DNA from 3 places in the Stenotrophomonas sp. YJH_SMC_36 genome. Region 1 is predicted to be linked to each of the others. Evidence: predicted binding sites of a transcription regulator. Region 1 holds the regulator's gene; each other region holds the start of a gene.
What was found. Region 1 encodes FliA, which starts transcription of late flagellar genes. Its sites were predicted from a motif close to TAAAGTTTNNCNNNCNNNGGCCGATAA; they were not measured.
Positions count from the first base shown of each region.

Region 2: the regulator FliA is predicted to act here: its motif matches at 3,180-3,206, upstream of AC5P76_RS02005 (methyl-accepting chemotaxis protein).
Region 3: the regulator FliA is predicted to act here: its motif matches at 3,775-3,801, upstream of AC5P76_RS08260 (methyl-accepting chemotaxis protein).

Region 1 is NZ_JCAFTD010000012.1:26,408-33,503, forward strand. It holds gene flhA (flagellar biosynthesis protein FlhA) at 1-480, shown strand, start outside; gene flhF (flagellar biosynthesis GTPase FlhF) at 626-2,278, shown strand; gene AC5P76_RS18435 (MinD/ParA family ATP-binding protein) at 2,265-3,152, shown strand; gene AC5P76_RS18440 (RNA polymerase sigma factor FliA) at 3,149-3,892, shown strand; gene cheY (chemotaxis response regulator CheY) at 3,950-4,342, shown strand; gene AC5P76_RS18450 (protein phosphatase CheZ) at 4,342-4,947, shown strand; gene AC5P76_RS18455 (chemotaxis protein CheA) at 4,950-6,782, shown strand; gene AC5P76_RS18460 (flagellar motor protein) at 6,884-7,096, shown strand, end outside.
Region 2 is NZ_JCAFTD010000001.1:470,349-477,444, reverse strand. It holds gene AC5P76_RS02015 (hypothetical protein) at 1-68, opposite strand, end outside; gene AC5P76_RS02010 (hypothetical protein) at 177-968, shown strand; gene AC5P76_RS02005 (methyl-accepting chemotaxis protein) at 1,024-3,150, opposite strand; gene AC5P76_RS02000 (L,D-transpeptidase family protein) at 3,386-4,345, shown strand; gene AC5P76_RS01995 (M23 family metallopeptidase) at 4,350-4,991, shown strand; partial or broken gene AC5P76_RS01990 (hypothetical protein) at 5,094-5,359, opposite strand; gene AC5P76_RS01985 (hypothetical protein) at 5,432-5,788, opposite strand; gene AC5P76_RS01980 (adenylosuccinate synthase) at 5,939-7,096, opposite strand, start outside.
Region 3 is NZ_JCAFTD010000003.1:362,097-369,192, reverse strand. It holds gene AC5P76_RS08265 (PepSY domain-containing protein) at 1-1,175, shown strand, start outside; gene AC5P76_RS08260 (methyl-accepting chemotaxis protein) at 1,212-3,746, opposite strand; gene AC5P76_RS08255 (arylamine N-acetyltransferase family protein) at 3,950-4,789, shown strand; gene AC5P76_RS08250 (VOC family protein) at 4,813-4,968, opposite strand; gene AC5P76_RS08245 (transporter substrate-binding domain-containing protein) at 5,050-5,766, shown strand; gene AC5P76_RS08240 (LysR substrate-binding domain-containing protein) at 5,818-6,714, opposite strand; gene AC5P76_RS08235 (hypothetical protein) at 6,813-6,995, shown strand; gene AC5P76_RS08230 (GIY-YIG nuclease family protein) at 7,030-7,096, opposite strand, start outside.

The DNA.
Region 1 (7,096 bases):
CCGTTGTCGGCCGTGGTGCGGGTGCTGCAGAACCTGCTGGTGGAACGCATTCCGATCCGCCAGCTGCGCAAGATCGCCGAAGCACTGGTGGAGCACGCGCCGTCCAGCCAGGACCCGGCCACGCTCACCGCCGCAGTGCGCACCGCGCTCGGCCGCTTCATCGTGCAGGAGATCGCCGGAATGTCGGTGGAGCTGCCGGTGTTCACCCTCAACCCGCAATTGGAACGCGTCTTGCAGGAGTCCACGCAGGGCAACGGCGCCGCGCTGGAACCCGGGCTTGCCGAGCGACTGCATCAGAGTCTGGCCGAATGTGTCAGCAAGCAGGAAGCCCGCAACGAGCCCGCGGTCGTGCTGGTTCCCGGCCCGGTACGTGCCGCGTTGGCACGCCTGGTCCGTCACAGCGTTCCGTCGCTGTCGGTACTGGCGTACAGCGAAGTGCCGGAGGACAAGCGCCTGAAGCTGGTCGGAACGATCAGCTGACGCCGCCCACCGATGCGTCAGAAAACAGACACCACCTTCGAACCACCGCAACAGACAGATGCCAAGGGGAACCCGTTCCGTGCAGACCACCGACCACCCGCGTTCTCCCACCACCACCCCGCCGTCCCCGTCCCGTGACCACAGCATGAAAATCAAACGATTCGTCGCCGCCGACATGCGCTCGGCCATGAACCTGGTGCGCAAGGAACATGGTCCCGATGCTGTGATCCTGTCCAACCGCCGGATCGAGGAAGGCGTCGAGATCGTCGCCGCAGCCAACTATGACGAGAGCGCGGTGCAACGCGCGCTGGAAGCCTCGCGGCGCGACGTGGCTCCGCCGCCGCCGAAACCGCGCACCGCCGCGGATGCAGTGATCGCCGCAGTCACCCGCCGCCGCTCCGCGACACCGGCCCAGCAGCCGGTGACCGCCACCACATCGGCCGTGGCCGCCCTCGCCCGCGCGGCCGTCGGTGCCACCGGCCGCACCCTGGACAGTGCGGACGAGATCGTGCCCACCCGCGGCAGTTCCGGCTTCGCTGCCACCCTGGCGCGTGCCACCGTCAACGATCCGGCACTGCCGGAGCAGATCTTCGCGCCGTTCGCGAGCGCCGTCGTGGCTCCCGCACCGGCGCCCGCCAACCGCGCCCGTTTCCTGATCGACCCGCCGCAGGACGAGCATCACGAATCCCCCGCGCCGGCAGTGCTGCCGCCGCCGCTGCCGATCACCACTGCGGCCACTGCGCAGGCCGAGTCCGTGCACCCCGAGCCGCCGTACGCGCAGGACGTTGCCGAGACCACGCCAGCCCCTGCCGCTGCCGCTGAAGCGGAGACCGCGCCGGCCCCGGCGCCGCTCCTTGCCCCGGCGCCGGTACTGACGGTGGTTGCACAGGACGATGCCGAGATCCGCCAGCTGCGCCACGAAGTGGCCGGCATGCGCCAGGTCATCGAGCGCGAGATGAACCGCTTCACCGACGAGCGCCTGCGCGGCTGCCCGGTGCGGGCGACCGCCCTGGACCTGATGGACGAGTACGGATTCGATGCCGGGCTGGCCCGCGATGTGGCCATGCAGATACCGCTGGATACCGAAGCCCACCGGGGCCGCGGGCTGATGCTGGGCCTGATCTCGCGCAGGCTGCCGATCGCGCCGGTCGATCCGCTGGAAGAAGGCGGCGTGATCGCTCTGGTCGGTCCGACCGGGGCCGGCAAGACCACCACCATCGCCAAGCTCGCCTCGCGCTTCGCCGAGAAGCACGCGCCGCGCGATGTGGCCCTGGTCACCACCGACACGCTGCGCATCGGTGCCCGCGAGCAGCTGTACGGCTATGGCCGCCAGCTCGGCATCGCGGTACATGAAGCCAACAGCGGTACCGACCTGGACCAGCTGCTGGAGCGGCTGAAGGACTACAAGCTGGTGCTGATCGATACCGCTGGCCTGGGCCCGCGTGACCGCGCCCTGGCCGCGCAGCTGCAGTGGCTGCGTGCCGCCCGCCAGGTCCGCACCCTGCTGGTGCTGCCGGCCAATACCAGCTTTGGCGACATGGACGAGGTGGTGCGCCGCTTCGGCGCGGCCAACCTGCAGGGCCTGGTGCTGAGCAAGCTGGATGAGACCGGCCGCTTCGGCAACGCCCTGTCAGTGGCGGTAGACCACGCGCTGCCGATCACCTGGGTGACCGATGGCCAGGACGTTCCGGACGACCTGCACCGGGCCAGCGCGGCCAATCTTGTACTTCGCCTTGAAGATTTGCGCCGAGCGGCCGATATGCCCTGCAACCCGGAGTTGAACCATGCCGTCGCGTGAGTACGCCAAGCTGACCAAGACCTTCCCGCTGTCGGCCACCCGCAGCGAGCCGCTCGGCCCTGTGCGCACCATCGCCGTGACCGGCGGCAAGGGCGGCGTCGGCAAGACCAACGTCTCGGCCAACCTGGCCGTGGCGCTGGCCGGCATGGGCAAGCGCACGCTGCTGCTCGACGCCGACCTGGGCCTGGCCAACATCGACGTGATCCTGGGCCTGAATCCCACCCACACCCTGGCGGATCTGGTCGCCGGCCGCTGCTCGCTGGAAGACGTGATCGTCGAAGGTCCGAACGGCGTGCTGGTGGTGCCGGCCGCGTCCGGTCGGCGGCACATGGCCGAGCTGGCCCCGGCCGAGCACATCGGCCTGGTGAACGTGTTCTCCGAACTGGAACGCGAGCTGGACATCATGGTGGTGGACACCGCCGCCGGCATCACCGACGGCGTGCTGACCTTCTGCCAGGCCGCACAGGACACGGTTGTCGTGGTCTGCGACGAACCGGCCTCGATCACAGACGCCTACGCACTGATCAAGGTGCTGTCGCGCGAGCGCGGCGTGGACCGCATCCAGGTGGTGGCCAACATGGTGCGCGACCCCAACGAGGGCCGCGTGCTGTATGAAAAGCTGACCCGGGTCTGCGAGAAGTTCCTTGCCGATGTCTCGCTGAACTACCTGGGCTGCGTGCCGCAGGATGACTGGCTGCGCCTGTCGGTGCAGCGCCAGCAGCCGGTGGTGAAGGCCTATCCATCCAGCCCGGCGGCGCTGGCGATCACCGAGATCGCCCGTCGCACCGCCCGCTGGCAGGCCCCCACCGAGCCACGCGGTGGCGTTGAATTCTTCCTCGAGCGCATCCTCAAGCAACGCGGGGTGGCAGCATGAAAGGCGCGGCCCAGTACAGGGAAGTCCAGCGCTCGGCGGCGACCGAGGTCATCGCCCAGCACTCGGACCTGGTGCGGCGCATCGCCCATCACCTGGCCGCACGCCTGCCGGCCAGCGTCGAAGTGGACGACCTGATCCAGGCCGGCATGATGGGCCTGATCGAAGCCTCGCGCAGCTACGACGCCGACCAGGGTGCCTCGTTCGAGACCTATGCCTCGATCCGCATCCGCGGCTCGATGATCGACGAGATCCGCCGTGGCGACTGGGTACCGCGCTCGGTGCATCGGCGCGCCCGCGATGCGGCCGCCACCATCCGCCGCCTGGAGCAGACCACGGGCCGTGCAGCCAGTGCCACCGAGGTGGCGGCGGCCATGGACATGCCACTGCCCGAGTACCTGCGGCTGATGGAGGACGCCTCGCGCGGCCAGGTGCTGAGCCTGGAATCGCGCATCGAAGACCAGGGCGAACTGGACACCGTCGCCCAGGGCGGACCCACACCGCAGCAGGTCCTGGAACGTGGCGAATTCGGCCGCGAACTGGGCAAGGCCATCGGCCATCTGCCCGAACGCGAACAGCTGGTGCTCTCGCTGTACTACGAGCAGGAGCTGAACCTGAAGGAGATCGGCGCGGTGCTCGGCGTGAGCGAATCGCGCGTCTGCCAGATCCACGGCCAGGCCGTGCTGCGCCTGCGCGGCCGGCTGAAGATCTTCGAGGCCGCGGATGCCGGGCTTGAAGAATGAACATGCCCGCGGCGGCCACGGCCACCGCGGGCGACTGAACAACAAAGGAACTCCGCTTTGAACAAGAACATGCGCATCCTGATCGTCGACGACTTCTCGACCATGCGCCGCATCGTCAAGAATCTGCTGGGCGATCTGGGCTTCACCAACACCGCCGAAGCCGAGGACGGGCATGCCGCACTGTCGATGCTGCAGAGCCAGCCGTTCGACTTCGTGGTCACCGACTGGAACATGCCGGTGATGACCGGCATCGAACTGCTCAAGGCGATCCGCGCCGATGCCAAGCTCAAGACCCTGCCGGTGCTGATGGTCACCGCCGAGGCCAAGCGCGAGCAGATCATCGAAGCGGCGCAGAGCGGCGTGAACGGCTACATCATCAAGCCGTTCACCGCGCAGACGCTGGAAGAGAAACTGGGCAAGATCTTCGAACGCCTGGCGGCCAGCGCCTGATGGACGCCACGGTCGACAAGAACGCCCTCGTCCTGCGCCTGCAGGAAGCCCTCGACGCGCTCGAATCCGGCGACGAGAGCGCCTGGCGCCAGCGCATCGACGCCCTGGTGGCCGCACGCACGCAGCCGATGATGAGCGGCCTGTCACGGCTGGCCCGCGAACTGGGCCAGGCCCTGGGCGAACTGCCGACCGTCCCCAGCGAGGCGGGCGAGCTGGACGACGCCTGCGCGCGCCTGGACCATGTGGTGGCGATGACCGAACAGGCCACGCACCGCACCCTGGACCTGGCCGAAGAGTGCCGCAGCCTCACCGAACAGCTGCGCGCCGAAGGCCTGCAGCCGGGGCAGGATGCGCAGCTGGAACGCATCCGCCACAACCTGACCGAGATTGCCCTGACCCAGAGCTATCAGGACCTGACCGGACAGATCATCCGTCGCGTGGTCGGCATCGTCCGCCGCGTGCACGAAGGCTTTGGCGCGCTGGGCCTGCCACCGGAGCAGCATCGCACCGATCCGGCGCTGGCCGGACCGGCACTGAAGGGACTGGACCGCCACGCGGTCTCTCAGAACGACGCCGACGACCTGTTGTCGGACCTGGGACTGTAAGCATGAGCGCGGTATCCGACGACATCACCGCCGATTTCATCATCGAGGCACAGGAAATCCTGGATCGCCTCGGCGAACAGCTGGTGTCGCTGGAACAGGCGCCGCAGGACGCCGACCAGCTCAACGCCGTGTTCCGTGGCTATCACACGCTCAAGGGCGGCGCCGGCTTCCTCGGCATCACCGCCATGGTCGAGCTGTGCCATGCCGCCGAAGAGGCACTGGGCGCCGCCCGCGCTGGCCAGGCGGTGCTGCAGCCGCATCACTTCGATGCCGCACAGCAGTCTCTGGACTACCTGCAATCGATGCTGGATGCCGTGTCTTCCGGCAACGAACCCGGCTATGCCCCGCCGGACCTGATCGCCCAGTTCGACGTGCACGGCACTGCTGCGCCGGCTGCTGTCGCCCCCACAGCAGCCGCGCCCGCTGCCGGTGACCTGATCACCGACGACGAGTTCGAGGCCCTGCTCGATCAGCTGCACGGCAGCAACGCCCCCACCGCAGTGGCGACGCCGGTCAAGGCCGACGATGGCCTGATCAGCGAGGATGAGTTCGAAGCCCTGCTGGACCAGCTGCACGGCGGCGCCGCCCCCGGCGCGAAACCCGTGGCTGCTCCGCCGGCGCCTGCGCCTGCACTGCCCGCACCGCGCCCCGCGGCCGCCGCTGCCAAGCCCGCGGCCAACAAGCCGGTGGCCGAGGCCGAGCACACCGTGCGCGTGGATACCAAGCGGCTGGATGCGATCGTCAACCTGATCGGCGAACTGGTGCTGTCGCGCAACCGGCTCAAGACCCTGCGTGCGCGCCTGCGCGACGAGGAACTGGACCGCGCCGTGTCGACCCTGGACATCGCCACCGCGCGCCTGCAGTCGGCAGTGATGCGCACGCGCATGCAACCGGTCGGCAAGGTGTTCTCGCGCTTCCCCAAGGTCGCCCGCGATGTTGCCCGCTCGCTGAAGAAGGAAGTGGACCTGGAGCTGGTCGGCGCCGAAACCGAGCTTGACCGCAACCTGGTCGAGGCCCTGGCCGACCCGCTGGTGCACCTGGTCCGCAACGCCATCGACCATGGTGTGGAGATGCCCGATCTGCGCGAAGCACAGGGCAAACCACGCATGGGCCACGTGCGTCTGTCGGCCCAGCAGGAAGGCGACTACGTCAGCATCGAGGTGCAGGACGATGGCGCCGGCATCGATCCGGAAAAACTGCGCGCGAAAGCACGCGAAAAGGGCTTGATCGACCCGGAGGCGGCGGCCCGGCTGAGCAGCGAGGAATGCCTGCACCTGGTGTTCCTGCCCGGCTTCTCCACCAAGCAGCAGGTGACCGACATCTCCGGCCGCGGCGTCGGCATGGATGTGGTGCAGTCGCGCATCCGCGAGCTCAGTGGGCAGATCCAGATCCAGTCGGAACTGGGTCGGGGCAGCCGCTTCCTGATCCGCGTGCCGCTGACCCTGGCGATCCTGCCAACCCTGCTGGTGCAGGCCGGCGAGGACGTCTATGCGCTGCCGCTGGCGCGCGTGATGGAAGTGCTGCATGCACCGCGCACCTCGCTGGGCTGGTTCGATGGCCGGGCGGTGCTGGATCGTCGCTCGCACACCCTGCCGCTGGTCGATCTGCGCCAGTGGCTGGATGTGACGCCGGCCGCCTCGGCGCTGCTCACCATCGTGGTGCTGCAGGCCGGCGAGGCGCGCTTCGGCCTGGTCGTGGACCAGGTCCGTGGGCGCGAGGAAGTGGTCATCAAGCCATTGCCGAAGGCCCTGCGCGGCCTGCGCGGCTACGCCGGTGCGACGCTGATCGGTGATGGCCGGATGGCCCTCATCCTCGACGTGGATGGCCTGCGATGACGCTCGCCGGGCCATGCCTGGCGAACCAGAAACTGTGACTACCGTCTGTACGCGATCGACCGGTGTCTCAAGTCCCATTCACACACGCCGATACCGGACCCATGGATAGACTCAGCCTCATCGGACTCTTTCTCGCCCTGGCCTCGCTGGTCGGCGGCAGCATCCTCAAGGGCGCCGGACTGGCGTCCCTGTGGTCGCCTGCGGCGTTCGTGATCGTCATCGTCGGCACCATCGCCGCGATCCTGCTGCACACCGCACCCGCCGTATTCAGGCATGCCTTCCGGATCGTGCGCTGGGTCGTGCGCCCGCCGCAC
Region 2 (7,096 bases), on a different contig from region 1:
GCAGCCACCTCGATGCCCTGCACCCGCGGCACATCGCCATAGGTCCCTTCCGGTTCCCTGTTGTCCATGCCCGCTCCCCTTTTCAGCGAGCATCGCCGAAAAAGGTGGCGCGCGGTAGACCACCGGCCTGCGGCATACTCCACGGTGCCGCAGGGCGCAGAGCGGAGGAAAGGGCCATGAAACGATGGACTGGCATGTTGGGGCTGCTGGCGTGGCTCTGCGCCGCGTCACCGGCCGTTTCCGGCAATGCGCGGGCTCCCGCCGCGCCAGCGGACGATGTGGGTACCGCGCAGGCCGTCGCACAGGCTGAAGCGCGTGGCCGGCAGATGTTCGAGCACGACCTGGCGGCCGAGCGCGCAACCGACGCCCTGCTCGAACAGGGCATGCGCGGCGACACCCGGGTAAGGGGCTGGATAACCGAACAGCGCGGCAGCCACTACGAAGTCAGCATGATCGGCGACGGCGCAGTGGTCCTGTATCGGGCCGCCACCGACGCGCAGGGAAGGATGACCGGCGCAACCGAGACTCTGGATGTTCCAGCGGCGCCAACGACCTACCAGGCCGGCGCTGCCGCCGCACGGGCGCTGGCGTTGAACAGCGCCTTCGACGCCTGCGCGCAGACCTACAACAGCGTGGTTCTTCCGGCGCCCGGTACGGCCGCCGATGCGTGGACGGTCTACCTGCTGCCCGCCACCACCGATCCTGCCGTGGTTCCGCTGGGCGGCACGCATCGTCTCGACATCGCCCACGGTCGGATCGTCTCCCGCCGCGCCTTCACCCACAGCTGCATCCAGCTGAAGCGTGCGCCACCCGGTGCGGCGATGTTCATCACCCATCTGCAGGACCCGACACCGACCGAGATCCATGTGTTCTGGAGCCTGTGGGCCCGCTCGCCGCTGTACGTCTCCACGGGTAAGGACGTGATCTGGAAGATCGAGGACGGCCGCATCCGCCGCATGCAGGACTGACCGGCCACCACGCGCGAACACGTGGCGGCCCGTGCCTTCAGGCGGCTGCCGACGGTCAGGCCGCGCGTGCTGCCACCGTGCGGACTGCACCGCTCTGCTCGATATGGAACACCGCGACCGACGCGGTCAGCGCATTGGCCTGCTCTTCCAGCGCGCGGCTGGCGGCAGTGGCTTCTTCCACCAGTGCGGCATTCTGCTGGGTCACCTGATCCATCTGCACCACCACCTGATTGACCTGTTCGATGCCGGCCGCCTGTTCCTTGCTCGCCGCAGCGATGTCACTCATCAGCTGGTTGGTGCGTGCGCTGGCCTGTGCCAAGCGGGCAATGGCCGCTTCCGACTCGACCGTGACCGCCAGACCGCTCTGCACCTTGCCTGCCGCCTCTTCGATGAGTTCCTTGATCTCCTTGGCGGCGATGCCCGCACGCTGCGCCAGCGTGCGCACTTCACTGGCGACCACGGCAAAGCCGCGGCCCTGCTCACCCGCGCGGGCAGCTTCCACCGCAGCGTTCAAGGCCAGGATGTTGGTCTGGAAGGCGATGCCATCGATGACCGTGGAGATTTCCGAGATGCGCGCCGAGGACTGATCGATCTCTCCCATCACAGATGCCATCTGTGCCATTGCCTGTTCGGTGGCCCGCACCGCCGCGCCGGCAGCGTGTGCCTCGCTGTCGGCCTGGCGGGCCAGCTCGGCATTCTGGCGGACGGTCGAGGTCAGTTCTTCCATCGATGCCGCCGCTTCTTCCAGGTTGGCGGCCTGCTGTTCGGTACGGCGCGACAGGTCGCTGTTGCCGGCAGCGAGCTCCTGCGCGGCAGTGTTGATGCTGTCGGCAGCGTCCTGGATGCCGCGCACGATGCCGGTCAGCTGGGCCGTGGTGGTGTTGGCATCGTCGCGCATGCGGGCGAACACGCCGTCGTAGTGACCGTCCATGCGCGCAGTGAGGTCGCCCCCGGAGACCGCGCGCAGCACATCGGAGACGTCGGCGATGCTGGCCTGCGAACTGGCCATCATGCCGTTGAGCTGCTCGACCATCGCCCTGAACTGATACTGGAACGCACTGGCGTCCCCACGCACGCTGAAATCTCCGGCGCGCGCCGCGCGGACCAGGTCGTCAATCTGGGTGTTGACTGCCAGCAGGCTCTGTTTCACTGCGGCCAGCGTGCGGGTCAGCGTACCCTTCTCGCCGGGATAGTCCGGAAGGTCGCGGCTGAGGTCGCCGATGGCATAGCGCTGCATGACCTCGGCCATCAGCAGTTCCACCTGCACGTGTGATTCCACCAGGCTGTTGGTGGCCTGCACCATGCGCCCGAAATCGCCCGGAAACGCGCTGGCGTCCATGCGGTAGCGGATCGCACCCGCCTCGTGCTGCTCGGCCATGTGCATCTGCGCCCCGATGGCGGCCTGCACGCTCTGCCGCACGCTGGCCATCGCCTCGCCCAGCCGGGTCAGCTCGTCACGGCCGCCGAGGCGGAATTCCTGGTCCAGCTGGCCCTTGGACAGGCGCTCGGCCAGGTTCACCGCGCGTGCCAGCGGACCGGTCAGGCTGCGACCGATCATCACCGAGGCGGCAATGCCGACCAGCAGGGCCACGCCTCCCAGCACCAGCAACTGCAGCAGACTGCGTTCACCCAGGCGGATCGCCTCGGCGGCGGCCTCGCGGCTTTCCTTCTCTTCGAAGTCGACTCCCTCGGACAACGCCTTGTTCCAGCCGTTGGCCGCGTCCTGCACCGGCCCCAGGGTCAGTGCCACGGCAGCGGGGTAGTCGCCCTGCTCCATCAGTTCGCTGGTCTGCTTGTTGAGCGGGCGCGCAAGGGCGCGCTTGGCCGCGATGGTTTCAGCGATGGCCTTGCCCTCGGCATCGCCCGGCAGTGCCTGATAGGCGGACCAATCCGCCTCGTAGCGCTTGACCAGGTCGGCAATGCGCTTCTCGTCGCTGCCGCGGTCTTCGCCCTGGCGGATCAGCATTTCGCGGCGCACTACCATCATCTGGTTGTTGGCATCGAGCATCTGCGACAGCAGGCGTACCTTGGCCACACTGACGTCGACTACCTGCTGCATCGCGCGCTTCTGCACGACACTGGCGGTGGCGCCGGTGACCACCACGGCCGCGACCAGCAGCAGCAACAGGCCAAAGCCCAGCCCAAGACGCCAGGCAACCCTGACATTCCTCAAGTAATCCATGGGTACATCCAAAACGGGGGGATGCGCCCGTATCGGCCGCGCCACCGGCAATCTTGATCGGCAACAAGCACGGGCGTCGGCAGCCGTTCACCTTGGTGAGGCCCCGCCCCGTACTTCTGCGACAAGGGCCTGAGCCACGCCGGGGCTGCCCTGCTCATGCCGGCATCAGGTTGCTTTCACGGAGGCTGCGCAGCCTCTGCGGGCAGGGTGGAGCTGCCATCTGCCGGAGATCTTCATGCCCGTGTACCGCCCCGCCCTGCTCGCCCTGTCCTTGCTGGTGTCGCCCGCCTTCGCGCAGGTACCGCCGCCGGCCCAGCTGCCGGAGCCCATTGCCGAGAAGGCCGGACCCGATACAGCAGCCCGCTCGCCGCTGCACGCCCAAGTGTTGCTGGATCGCGCCAATTTCTCCCCGGGCGAGATCGACGGTGAAGTCGGCAGCAACCAGCATCGGGCCGTGGCCGGCTTCCAGGCGGCACACGGCCTGACAGTGAGCGGAGAGCTGGACGACGGCACCTGGGAGGCTCTCCAGGCCGAGACGATCGCGCCGCTGGCCAGCTACACGCTGACGGCCGAGGATGTTGCCGGTCCGTTCCAGTCCATTCCCAAGAAACCCGCCGCACAGGCAAAGCTGAAGTCGCTGGGTTACAGCAGCGTCGAGGAAGCGCTCGGTGAACGCTTCCACGCGTCCCCTGCCCTTCTGAAGTTGCTCAACCCCGGCGTCGATCTGGCCAAGGCCGGCAGCCGTATCCAGGTGCCCAACATCGCCCCCGCGGCATTGCCGAAGGCGGCGAAGATCGTGGTCGACAAGTCCGATTCCACTCTTCAGTTGCTGGATGCGCAGGGCAAGGTGATCGCACAGGTGCCGGTTTCGTCCGGCAGCCAGCACGATCCGCTGCCGATCGGTGAATGGAAGATTCTCGGCGTCCATCGCGACCCGCCGTTCCACTACAACCCCAAGCTGTTCTGGGATGCGCGCAAAGGCGAGAAGAAGGCCACGCTGCCGCCCGGTCCGAACAATCCGGTCGGCCGGGTCTGGATCGATCTGTCCAAACCCCACTATGGCCTGCACGGAACGCCGGTACCCGGGCATGTCGGCAAGACCGAATCGCATGGCTGCGTGCGCATGACCAACTGGGATGCACTGCGCGTGGCCGATGCGGTGGATACCTCTGTCCCCGTGGTGATGCAGGAGTGAACCGATGCGACTTTCGCAGTTGATCGTGCTGGGCGTGCTGGTAGGTGTGGGAATGGGCTGGTGGCTGCGCCGCGATGCGGGTGAGCCAGTAGCGGTTGCCCGGCCTGCAGCACCACCTGCGGTGGCTGCGGGGCCGGAGGTTGCGGCTGCGACGCCGCGTGTGGGCGCTGCGGCTCCCACGGCGGTGCCGCCGTCCAGCGCCACCGATGCGCCAAGCGGCCTGCTGCTGCCGGTGCAGGGCGTACTGCCTTCGCAGCTGCGCGATACCTTCACCGATGCCCGCAGCGAAGGGCGCGTGCATGATGCAATCGACATCATGGCCGACGCAGGAACTCCGGTGCTGGCAGTGGCCGATGGGACGGTGGAAAAGCTGTTCGACAGCAAGCGTGGGGGGCTGACGATCTACCAGTTCGAGCCGAGCGGGCACTGGTGCTACTACTACGCCCACCTGCAACGCTATGCCGATGGCCTGGCCGAAAAGCAGGTGATCAAGCGTGGCGAGGTGATTGGCTACGTAGGCAGCACCGGCAACGCCAGCGCCGAGGCCCCGCACCTGCATTTCGAAGTGCACGTGCTGGGGCCGGAGAAGCAGTGGTGGAAGGGGGAATCGATCAATCCGTACCCGCTGTTGCAGGCGGGAGGGTAGCGCGTGTGCCGCGTGGCAGAGCCAGTCGCAGTGATGCCCGATTTGGGCACGATCCTAGCCGTATTGGGTATCTGACAAGTACCCCGCCGGGCATGGCCCGGCCTACCGGCGTCGCCACCGCCGCAGCGCGATGCTGGCGGTCGCCAGCCCGCCACCAGCAAGCAGTAACAGCAGTGCCAGGGGCTGCCAGAAGAAGAACGGCCACAGACCTCCAGCACGGTCAGCCGCAGCCAGGAACGCCCGCGCGGACGTGCGTCGCCGCGCCCATAGCCGAAGTACGAGGCGGCAATTCCAGCGGACTCAACCGATTCCATCGCGCGGGTGATGCCGGAGCCCGGCACGCCCGAACGCGCGCCAGCGCGGAAGTCAGTCTGAAGCGCGTGAACCCACCCGATACCTCGCCAGATGGCGAGGCCAGGCATCGCACATGCGGAAGGGCGTCAGGCCGGCCTGACTTCTCTGCAGACCGGCTCGGCAAGTTCGCGGCAGGCGAAGAACAGCCCTTCCACCCCACCTTCGTCCAGGTGCCTGCGCGGCGTCGCCGTGGTGGCGCAACGGTTGGCCGCATGCAGCATCTCCACCGCGGTGAGGATGCCCACGGCCGCACGGTCGATCCGCGCCAAGGACTGACGTCGTCCGTCGGACAGGTTCTCCTCCGGCCACAACATGCCATCGGAGCCCTCGCCATCACGGATGCGGGTGAGGCAGCCCTGGAACGTGCTGAGATCGTCGGCGGGATTGGCGTCGTCGTTGATGGGCTCAACAACATGGAACGGCGGGGTCTTGCGAGCGGTCATGGTGTCGGCTTCCGTGGCTGCACTTGACAGCGCAACCGCCGACAGATGAAACCGGCCCAAACTGAAGCGCCGCGACCCCACAGGGAGTCGCGGCGCTCTTTTTTCAATTGAACAGCGTTACCACCACGCCGGACATGGCCCGGCGCTACCTCAGGCGAACGGATCCTGCAGGACCATGGTGTGGTCGCGATCGGGGCCGGTCGAGACGATGCTGATCGGGCAGCCCGCCAGCTCCTCCAGCGAACGCAGGTAGGCGCGCGCGGCCGGCGGCAGGTCATCCCACTGGGTGATGCCGTGGGTGTTCTCGCTCCAGCCCGGGAACTCCAGGTACACCGGGGTGCACTCTTCCCAGCCCTGCGCGTCCAGCGGCGCGTACTCGGTACGCTTGCCGCGGTATTCGTAGGCGATGCAGACCTTCAGCTTCTCCATGCCGTCCAGCACGTCCAGCTTGGTGATGCACAGGCCGCTGATGCCGTTGATGGCCACGGCGCGCTTGAGCGCGACGATGTCCATCCAGCCGCAGCGACGCGGACGGCCGGTCGAGGCGCCGTACTCGGCACCGCGGTCGCGGATGCCCTGGCCGATCTCATCGTCCAGTTCGGTCGGGAACGGACCGCCGCCGACGCGGGTGGCGTAGGCCTTGGCGATGCCCAGCACGTAGTCGATCGCATCGGCACCCACGCCGGCGCCGGCCAGTGCGCCGCCGACGGTGGTGTTGGAGCTGGTGACGTACGGATAGGTGCCGTGGTCGATGTCCAGCAGCGCGCCCTGCGCACCTTCGAACAGCACGCGCTTACCCTGCTTGCGCAGGTCGTGCAGGATGCCGGCAACGTCGGACTTCATCGGCTCGACGTACTCGCCGAAGGCCAGTGCCTCGTCGTAGGTCTTCTGGAAGTCGATCGCGTCGGTGTTGAGGTACTTGGTCAGCACGAAGTTGTGGTAATCCAGCGCGGTGCGCAGGAGTTCTTCCAGCTGCTTGGGGTAATGCAGGTCGGCGATGCGGATGCCGCGACGTGCCACCTTGTCTTCGTAGGCCGGGCCGATGCCACGCCCGGTGGTGCCGATCGCCTTGCCGCCGGCAGCGCGTTCGCGCGCCTGGTCCAGGGCGATGTGGTACGGCATGATCAGCGGCGCGGCCGGGGAGATCTTCAGGCGCGAACGCACTTCCACGCCGGAGGTTTCCAGCTCGGCGATTTCCTTCTGCAGCGCGGCCGGCGAGATCACCACGCCGTTGCCGATCAGGCACAGTGCGTCGTCGCGCAGGATGCCGGACGGGATCAGGTGCAGGACGGTCTTCTTGCCGTTGAT
Region 3 (7,096 bases), on a different contig from region 1:
CCTCGCGCCAGCTGCTGGGCCGATCCCTGGACCTGGCCACACTGCAGTTCGGCATGCTCGCGCTGGGCGACCGCCAGTACCCGCACTACTGCGCCTTCGGCCGCCAGTTCGATGCGTGGCTGCTGGGCAACGGTGCCCGCGCGATGTTCGACCGCATCGACGTGGACGCTGCATCGGTCGCGGCATTGCGCCAGTGGCAGCAGCAGCTCGGCCTGTTGACCGGCATTGCTGCCGACGACAGCGTGCTGCCGGCGGCCACCCGCATGCACGACTGGCAGCTGCTGGATCGCCAGCAGCTGAACCCGGGCAGCGTCGGTGGTCCGATCTGGCGGATCCGGCTGGCCGCGCCGGATGACGTGCAGTGGCAGGCCGGCGACATCCTGCACATCGCGCCGCGGCACAGCGCCGCGCATGCCCGTGCGGTACTGCTGGCGCATGGACTGGACCCGCTGCAACCGCTGCTGATCGAAGGCGGCACGCAGACCCTGCAGTGCCTGGCCAGCGAACGCGAACTGCCGGACGCGGCCAGTGCGCTGCAGGTGCAGGATGCCGGACGCTGGCTGACGGCCCTGCCCGTACTGCCGGGCCGCGAGTATTCGATCGCCTCCTGCCCGGCCGATCGCATGGTGGAACTGGTCGTGCGCCTGGTGCACGACAACAACGGGCGCCCGGGGCTGGGTTCGGGCTGGCTGTCGCTGCATGCGCCGGCAGGCGCGCACATCGCCGCGCGCGTGCACCGCAACCCCGGCTTCCATCGCGTGCCGGGCGCACCCATGGTGCTGATCGGCAACGGCACCGGCATCGCCGGCCTGCGCGGCCTGCTGCGCGAGGCGGCACACGCAGGCGAGCACGGCCACTGGCTGCTGTTCGGCGAGCGCCAGCGCGCTCATGACTTCCTGTTCGCCGATGAGGTGAGCGCATGGCAGGCGCAGGGCCATCTGATCCGGGTCGACCTGGCGTTCTCGCGCGACGCAGCGGGCGGTTACGTCCAGGACCGCCTGCGGTCGGCCTGCGATGAACTGCGGGAATGGATGCAGCGTGGCGCCGTGATCCATGTCTGCGGCTCGCTGCAGGGCATGGCCGAGGGCGTGGATCAGGTACTGCGGGGCGCGCTCGGTGACGAGGTGGTGGAAACGCTGCTCGAGAGCGGCCGCTACCGGCGCGACGTGTATTGAGCCGCGCCGCCGGGCTGGACCCGGCGGCGGACGCGATCACGCCGCCGCGCGGGCCTGACGGTCCGGCTGCAGGCGGAACGCGGACACGGCTTCGGCCAGCGCGCGCACCTGCGCCTGCATCTGCGCGGTCGACGAGCCGGCTTCTTCCACCAGGCTGGCATTGCGCTGGGTACTGGCCTCCATCTGCACGATGGCGTGGTTCACCTGGGCGATGCCTGCGTGCTGATCCTGCGAGGCGCTGCGGATGCCAGCGAGCAGGTCCGCCAGCTGCTGCACGCTGCCGACGATCTCGTCCATGGTGGTGCCCGCCTGCGCGGCCTGCACGCTGCCCTGGCCGACGCGTGCCACGGAATCCTCGATCAGCGCCTTGATCTGCCTGGCTGCCTCGGCACTGCGCTGCGCGAGCAGACGCACTTCCGCCGCCACCACCGCGAAACTGCGGCCCTGCTCTCCGGCACGCGCAGCCTCCACGGCGGCGTTGAGCGCAAGGATGTTGGTCTGGAATGCGATGCCGTCGATCAACTGGGTGATGTCCCCGATGCGGTGCGATGCTTCACTGATGCCCTGCATGGTCTCCACCACCTGACCGACGGCCACCCCACCCCGCTGTGCAACCGCTGCAGCCCCCTGCACCAGCGCGTCGGCACGTCCGGCGGCATCGGCGTTGCGGCCGACGGTGTCGGTCAGCTCATGCATCGAGGCTGCGGTCTCTTCCAGATTGGCCGCCTGCTGCTCGGTACGCTGCGAGAGGTCGTGATGGCCGGCAACGATTTCACCGACACCGCTGTCCAGGCTGGCAGCGGCGCGCTGGATGCGGGTCACGATGCGGCCGAGCTGTGCGACGGTTGCATTGGCGTCGTCGCGCATGCGTGCGAACACGCCCTGCAGCTCACCTTCCATGCGCACGCTGAGATCCCCACGGGCCAACGCCGCCAGCAATGCCTGCAGGTCCCCCAGGTTGGTTTCAAAGGTGGACAGCAGGCGGTTGATGCTGGTGGACAGCGTATGCACGAAACCGTGCTTGCCCTGCAGCGAAATGCGCCCGTGCAGGTCACCCTGCGCGGCAGCGTCGACCAGTGCCGCCACCTCGGTCTCCAGCAGCGTTTCCAGCGCACGGCTGCGCCACTCCAGCGCCACGCCCAGGAACTGGTCGTCATCGACGATGGCATTGGCGATCAACTGATAGCGCACACCGGCATGACTGATTTCCCGCTCCTGGCGGTGGCGCGCGTCTACCAGGCTGGCCAGGGCCGGATGCAGGTCCCGCGCGTCAGTGCCGACCAGCGCGTCGGCCTGCAGGCCCAGCACGTGCCGCAACGCAGGATTGGCGTAGGCCACCTGGCCTTCGGCATCGACCACCATCAGCCCGGTCTGCGCGCAGTCCAGGGCCTGGCGTACGCGCGTGTTGCCACGGGCCATCGCACGCTCGGTCTCGATGCGCGCACGCAGCCGCTGCTGCATGTCCACCAGGCGCTGTGCCAGCTGGCCGATCTCGTCGTTGGCGTTGTGCACGCGCAACGTGGTATCGAGCCGGTCATCGGCGATGTCGCTGGCGAACCGCAGGGTGTCCTGGATCGGCCTGCGCACCGCGCGCAGCACCAGCAGCAGGCTGGTGATCAGCACGCCGGCCACCAGCAGCAGGGTGAGGGCGAACAGCACGCTCATGGTGCGTGCACCGGCCTGCTGCCGCGCCTGCGCCAGGGCCAGCGCATTCACCTGTGCCTGCTGGAAGGCGGCGAGCGCGGGCGCCACGCCGGCAGCCGTCTCCATCAGCGATTGCGTCTCCACGTCAAGGCCGACGCGGGCAGCGGTATAGCCGAGCAGTGCCGACTGATAGGCGTCCATGCCGCTGCGGAGCGCCTCCTGCACGTCGGGCGGCAACCCCGCCAGCGCCAGATCGAACGGCAGCTTCTCTTCGCTGGCGCGGTCGGCATGAGTCGAATCGCCATCGAGCAGCAGCAGCGCTTCCTGGCGCCGCATCTTCTGCAGGTGCAGCGCCAGTGCCGGCCGGTCCAGGCCATCCACCCGCTGCTGCAGGGCGTCGGCGGCCTGCTGCAGTTGTGCAGCCAGGCCGGCATCACCCCGCCCCATCTCATCCACACGTTCGAACAGCGCGGCCACTCCCTGCGAGAATCCCTCGGCGGCCTCGGTGAGCGCCTGCAATGCCTTGCGGCGACCGGCATCCATCGGCATCGCCCTGAGCGCATTCAGATCGACCTGCAATGCCTGCTGGGCAGCCTGCAGCTGGCTGCGGTCAGCGTCGTCGAAACTGCGTGCATACTGGGTCTGCAGGCGACGCGCCTCCGCCACCCGTGTCGCCAGGCGTGCGGCCAGATCGCTGCCACGCTGGTAACTGGCCTGACTGCGTGCGGCCTGGCTGCTGGCATGGCCGGTCCAGGCATGGACGGCGGCGATCGCCACCAGGCCCGCGCCGCAGACCAGCAGGGTGGCCTTGAGTTTGTTGGCCACGCTGAGTCGATGCGGCTGCAGCCAGACCAGCAGGCGTGGAAACGCCGAGCGCATCGCGATGAGACGGGTGCGCAGGGACCGAAGGGGGACGGCGGCCGACATCACAGACTCCAGGCGGAAGGACGCACCTGTATCGGCCTGACCGGCGGCAACTTTAGGCACATTGCCGATGCCGTGGCACGCACCGTGCCGGTTGCGCTCTTTGTACCGGCCCCAGGCGACGGAGACGTGACACAGCGCCCGCGCTTGACCTCAACCCCGGTTGCGGTTGCACAGTGGGATTCTTCCCACCGGCCGCCCTCGCCATGACCCCGCTCGACGTCCCCCGTTATCTTCAGCGCCTGCAACTGGATGCTCCGCCGTCGCTGGACCTTGCCGGACTGACCCTGCTGGTGCAGCGCCACAACGCCCTGCTCCCTTTTGAAACCCTCAGCAGCCTGCTGCGCGACGCGGTGCCGATCGATCTGGACAGCGTGCAGCACAAGCTTCTCGACCAGCAGCGCGGCGGTTACTGCTTTGAACTCAACGGCGGCCTGCTGGTGCTCCTGCAGGCAGTGGGCTTCGACGCACAGCCGCTGAGCGCGCGCGTGCTGCTGGCGGCACAGGACGATGCCCCGACGGCGCGTACCCACCTGCTGCTGCGCGTGCACGTGGAGGGAGAGGACTGGCTGGTCGATGCCGGCTTCGGTGGCCTGACGCCGACGGTGCCACTGCGGCTGCACGAAACGGCGCCGCAAACCACGCCGCATGAGTCTTTCCAGCTGCAGCAGCTGCCGGGCGGGGACGATTTCGTGCTGTCCGCCCAGGCGGGCGACGCATGGCGGGCGCTGTACCGCTTCGACCTGCGGCCGCCAGCGCCGATCGACAACGTGGTGGCCAACTGGTACGTGTGCACGCACCCGGATTCGGGTTTCCCTGGCCAGCTGCGCGCCTCACTGGCCGGCCCGGACTGGCGGCGCACCATCGGCAGTGGCAACTACACCGAGTACCGCCCCGGGCAGGCGCCGCTCAAGCGCCCGCTGCGCGATGCCGCCGACGTGCGCGACGTGCTGCAGTCGGCATTCGGCCTGCGCGTGCCGGACGATGCGCGGCTCGATCCGGCGATCACCGATTGGCTGCAGCGCTCGCACGCCGCATCACGGTAGCACCGCGCGGCACGGTGCCCGGGTTACAACGTCACCGGCGCCTGCAGCGCAATGCGGTTGCCCTCGCTGTCGCAGATCTCGGCCACCCGCCAGTGGCCGGCATCATGCAGTTGCAGGTAGAAGGCGATGGCGCGAGCCAGGTCGCTGGCCGGAATCTCGACATGCGCGATGGGGTGCATCGTCGCAGGATAGCGCCGCCCTGACATTCCGTGCGCATCGTTGCGGGCATGCTGGCCTGCCCACCCTTCGCGGAGCGCTGCATGACCCTGGCCGATCACCGAAGTGCACTGGCGCCACTGGGCCATCTGCGCGTCGCCATCAATCTGGGGAATCCGGTCCTTGCGCAGGGCGACGCACGATCGCCGCGCGGCCCCTCGGTGGAGCTGGCCACCGCGCTGGCGCAGCGGATGGGCGTGCAGGCGCGATTCACCTGTCACGATGCGGCCGCATCGGTGGTCGCGGCGGCAGCCGACGACGCATGGGACCTGGCCTTTCTCGCCATCGATCCGGCACGTGCCGGCCGCATCGCCTTCAGTGCACCGTATGTGGAGATCGAAGGAACCTACCTGGTGCGCGAGGACAGTCCCGCGCGGCGGGTGGCCGATCTGGATCGCGATGGGCTGCGTATCGCCGTTGGCCGCGGTGCCGCCTACGATCTGTTCCTGAGCCGGGAACTGCGGCACGCCACGATCGAGCGTGCCGACACGTCGGCGACGGCCATCGATCTGTTTGACGCGCGGCGCCTGGATGCCGCCGCTGGCGTGCGCCAGCCACTGCAGGCCTGGGCACTGCAGCATCCGGGACACCGCGTGCTCGCCGACCGCTTCACTGCGATCCAGCAGGCCGTGGCCGCACCTGCGGCGCGCCCCGCTGCCGCCCTGCGGGCCCTGTTCGACGAGGTCGAGGCGATCAGGGCAGGGCCCTTGCTCGAGGACGCTTTCGCACGTTCCGGACAGGCGGTCACCCTGGTGCGATGACGCAGCAGTGACCCGCAGCACGCGGCAGGTGGCTGCGTGCGCCGGGCCGGATCAGCCCTGCGTCTCCATGTGCCGCGCATGCTCGCTGGCCTGCGCATGCAACCACTCACGGAAAGCGAGGAATCCACGGTGGCGCGCCGAGCGCTGCGGATACACCAGCCAGTGCGGCCAGGCCGTTTTCAGCCGCTGCTCCGACAGCGCGACCAGCTGGCCCGAATCCAGCAGCAGGCGCGCGCGCGTCAGCCGGCCCAGGGCCACACCGACGCCATCGAGCGCTGCACGGTGATGCGCTTCCGAATCGTCGAGCACCGCCACGAACCGCGAAGGGGGGCTCTGCCCGATCAGGGCAAACCACGCGGCCCATGCGCCATCCGGATCGCCCAGCAGCGGCCACTGCGCCAGTGGAGCACGGTCGATGCCGCCCATCCGCGCGATCAGCGCCGGGCTGGCCATCGGCACCAGCCACTCATCGAACAGCCGCTCGACCACCAGCCCGGCCCATTGCCCGCCGCCTACGCGCAAGGCCGCGTCGAACTGCAGCTGCCGATCGAAATCGACAAGGCGCTCGCTGGACTGCAGGTTGATCTCGATCTGCGGGTGTGCGGCGACGAAATGACCCAGCCGTGGCACCAGCCATGCGGAGGCCATCGACGGTACGGCGCTGATCGTCAGCACATGTTCGGCGCGCGCGGCGTAGCGCTGGAACACCTCGTTGATTGCATCCAGGTGCGGCCCGACCCGATCGAGCAGGCGCTGGCCCTCCAGGGTCAGTGCGACCCCGCGCGCCTGGCGGACCAGCAGCGGCTGGCCGAGGCGTTCTTCGAGCTGCCGCATCTGGTGGCTGAGCGCGCTGACGGTCAGGTTCATCGACGCCGCGGCGCGTGACAGGTTGCCCAGGCGCGCGGCAGCCACGAAACCCTGCAGGGCATGGAGGGGTGGGCGGGACATGAGGCTTGAATCCTGTTCAAGTCAAGCTTGCGGAAATGTCGCTTTTTACGTCCTCATGCTGCCCGTATCGTTCAATCCACTCAAGTGGAGCGACGATCATGAACATCTTCAGCAGTCTGTTGTTCCTGCACGGTCACATCGCAAGCGCCGAACTGGCCCGCCAGTTGGCCACGCCGGTGGCCAGCACGACCGGGGCACCGGCAAAGCCGTACCGGAGCACGCACCTCGACCGTCCAGCTGCAGCAAAGGTGACTTGCCCCACCTGCCCCGCCCCGCGCTGAGCGCGGCAGCGGCGGGCTTACCAGTGCCGGGGCGCTAATGCCCGTACCAGGCCTGCACATGGGGCGGTAGCGATGGCAGCGGGTCGATGTCCAGCGCGCGA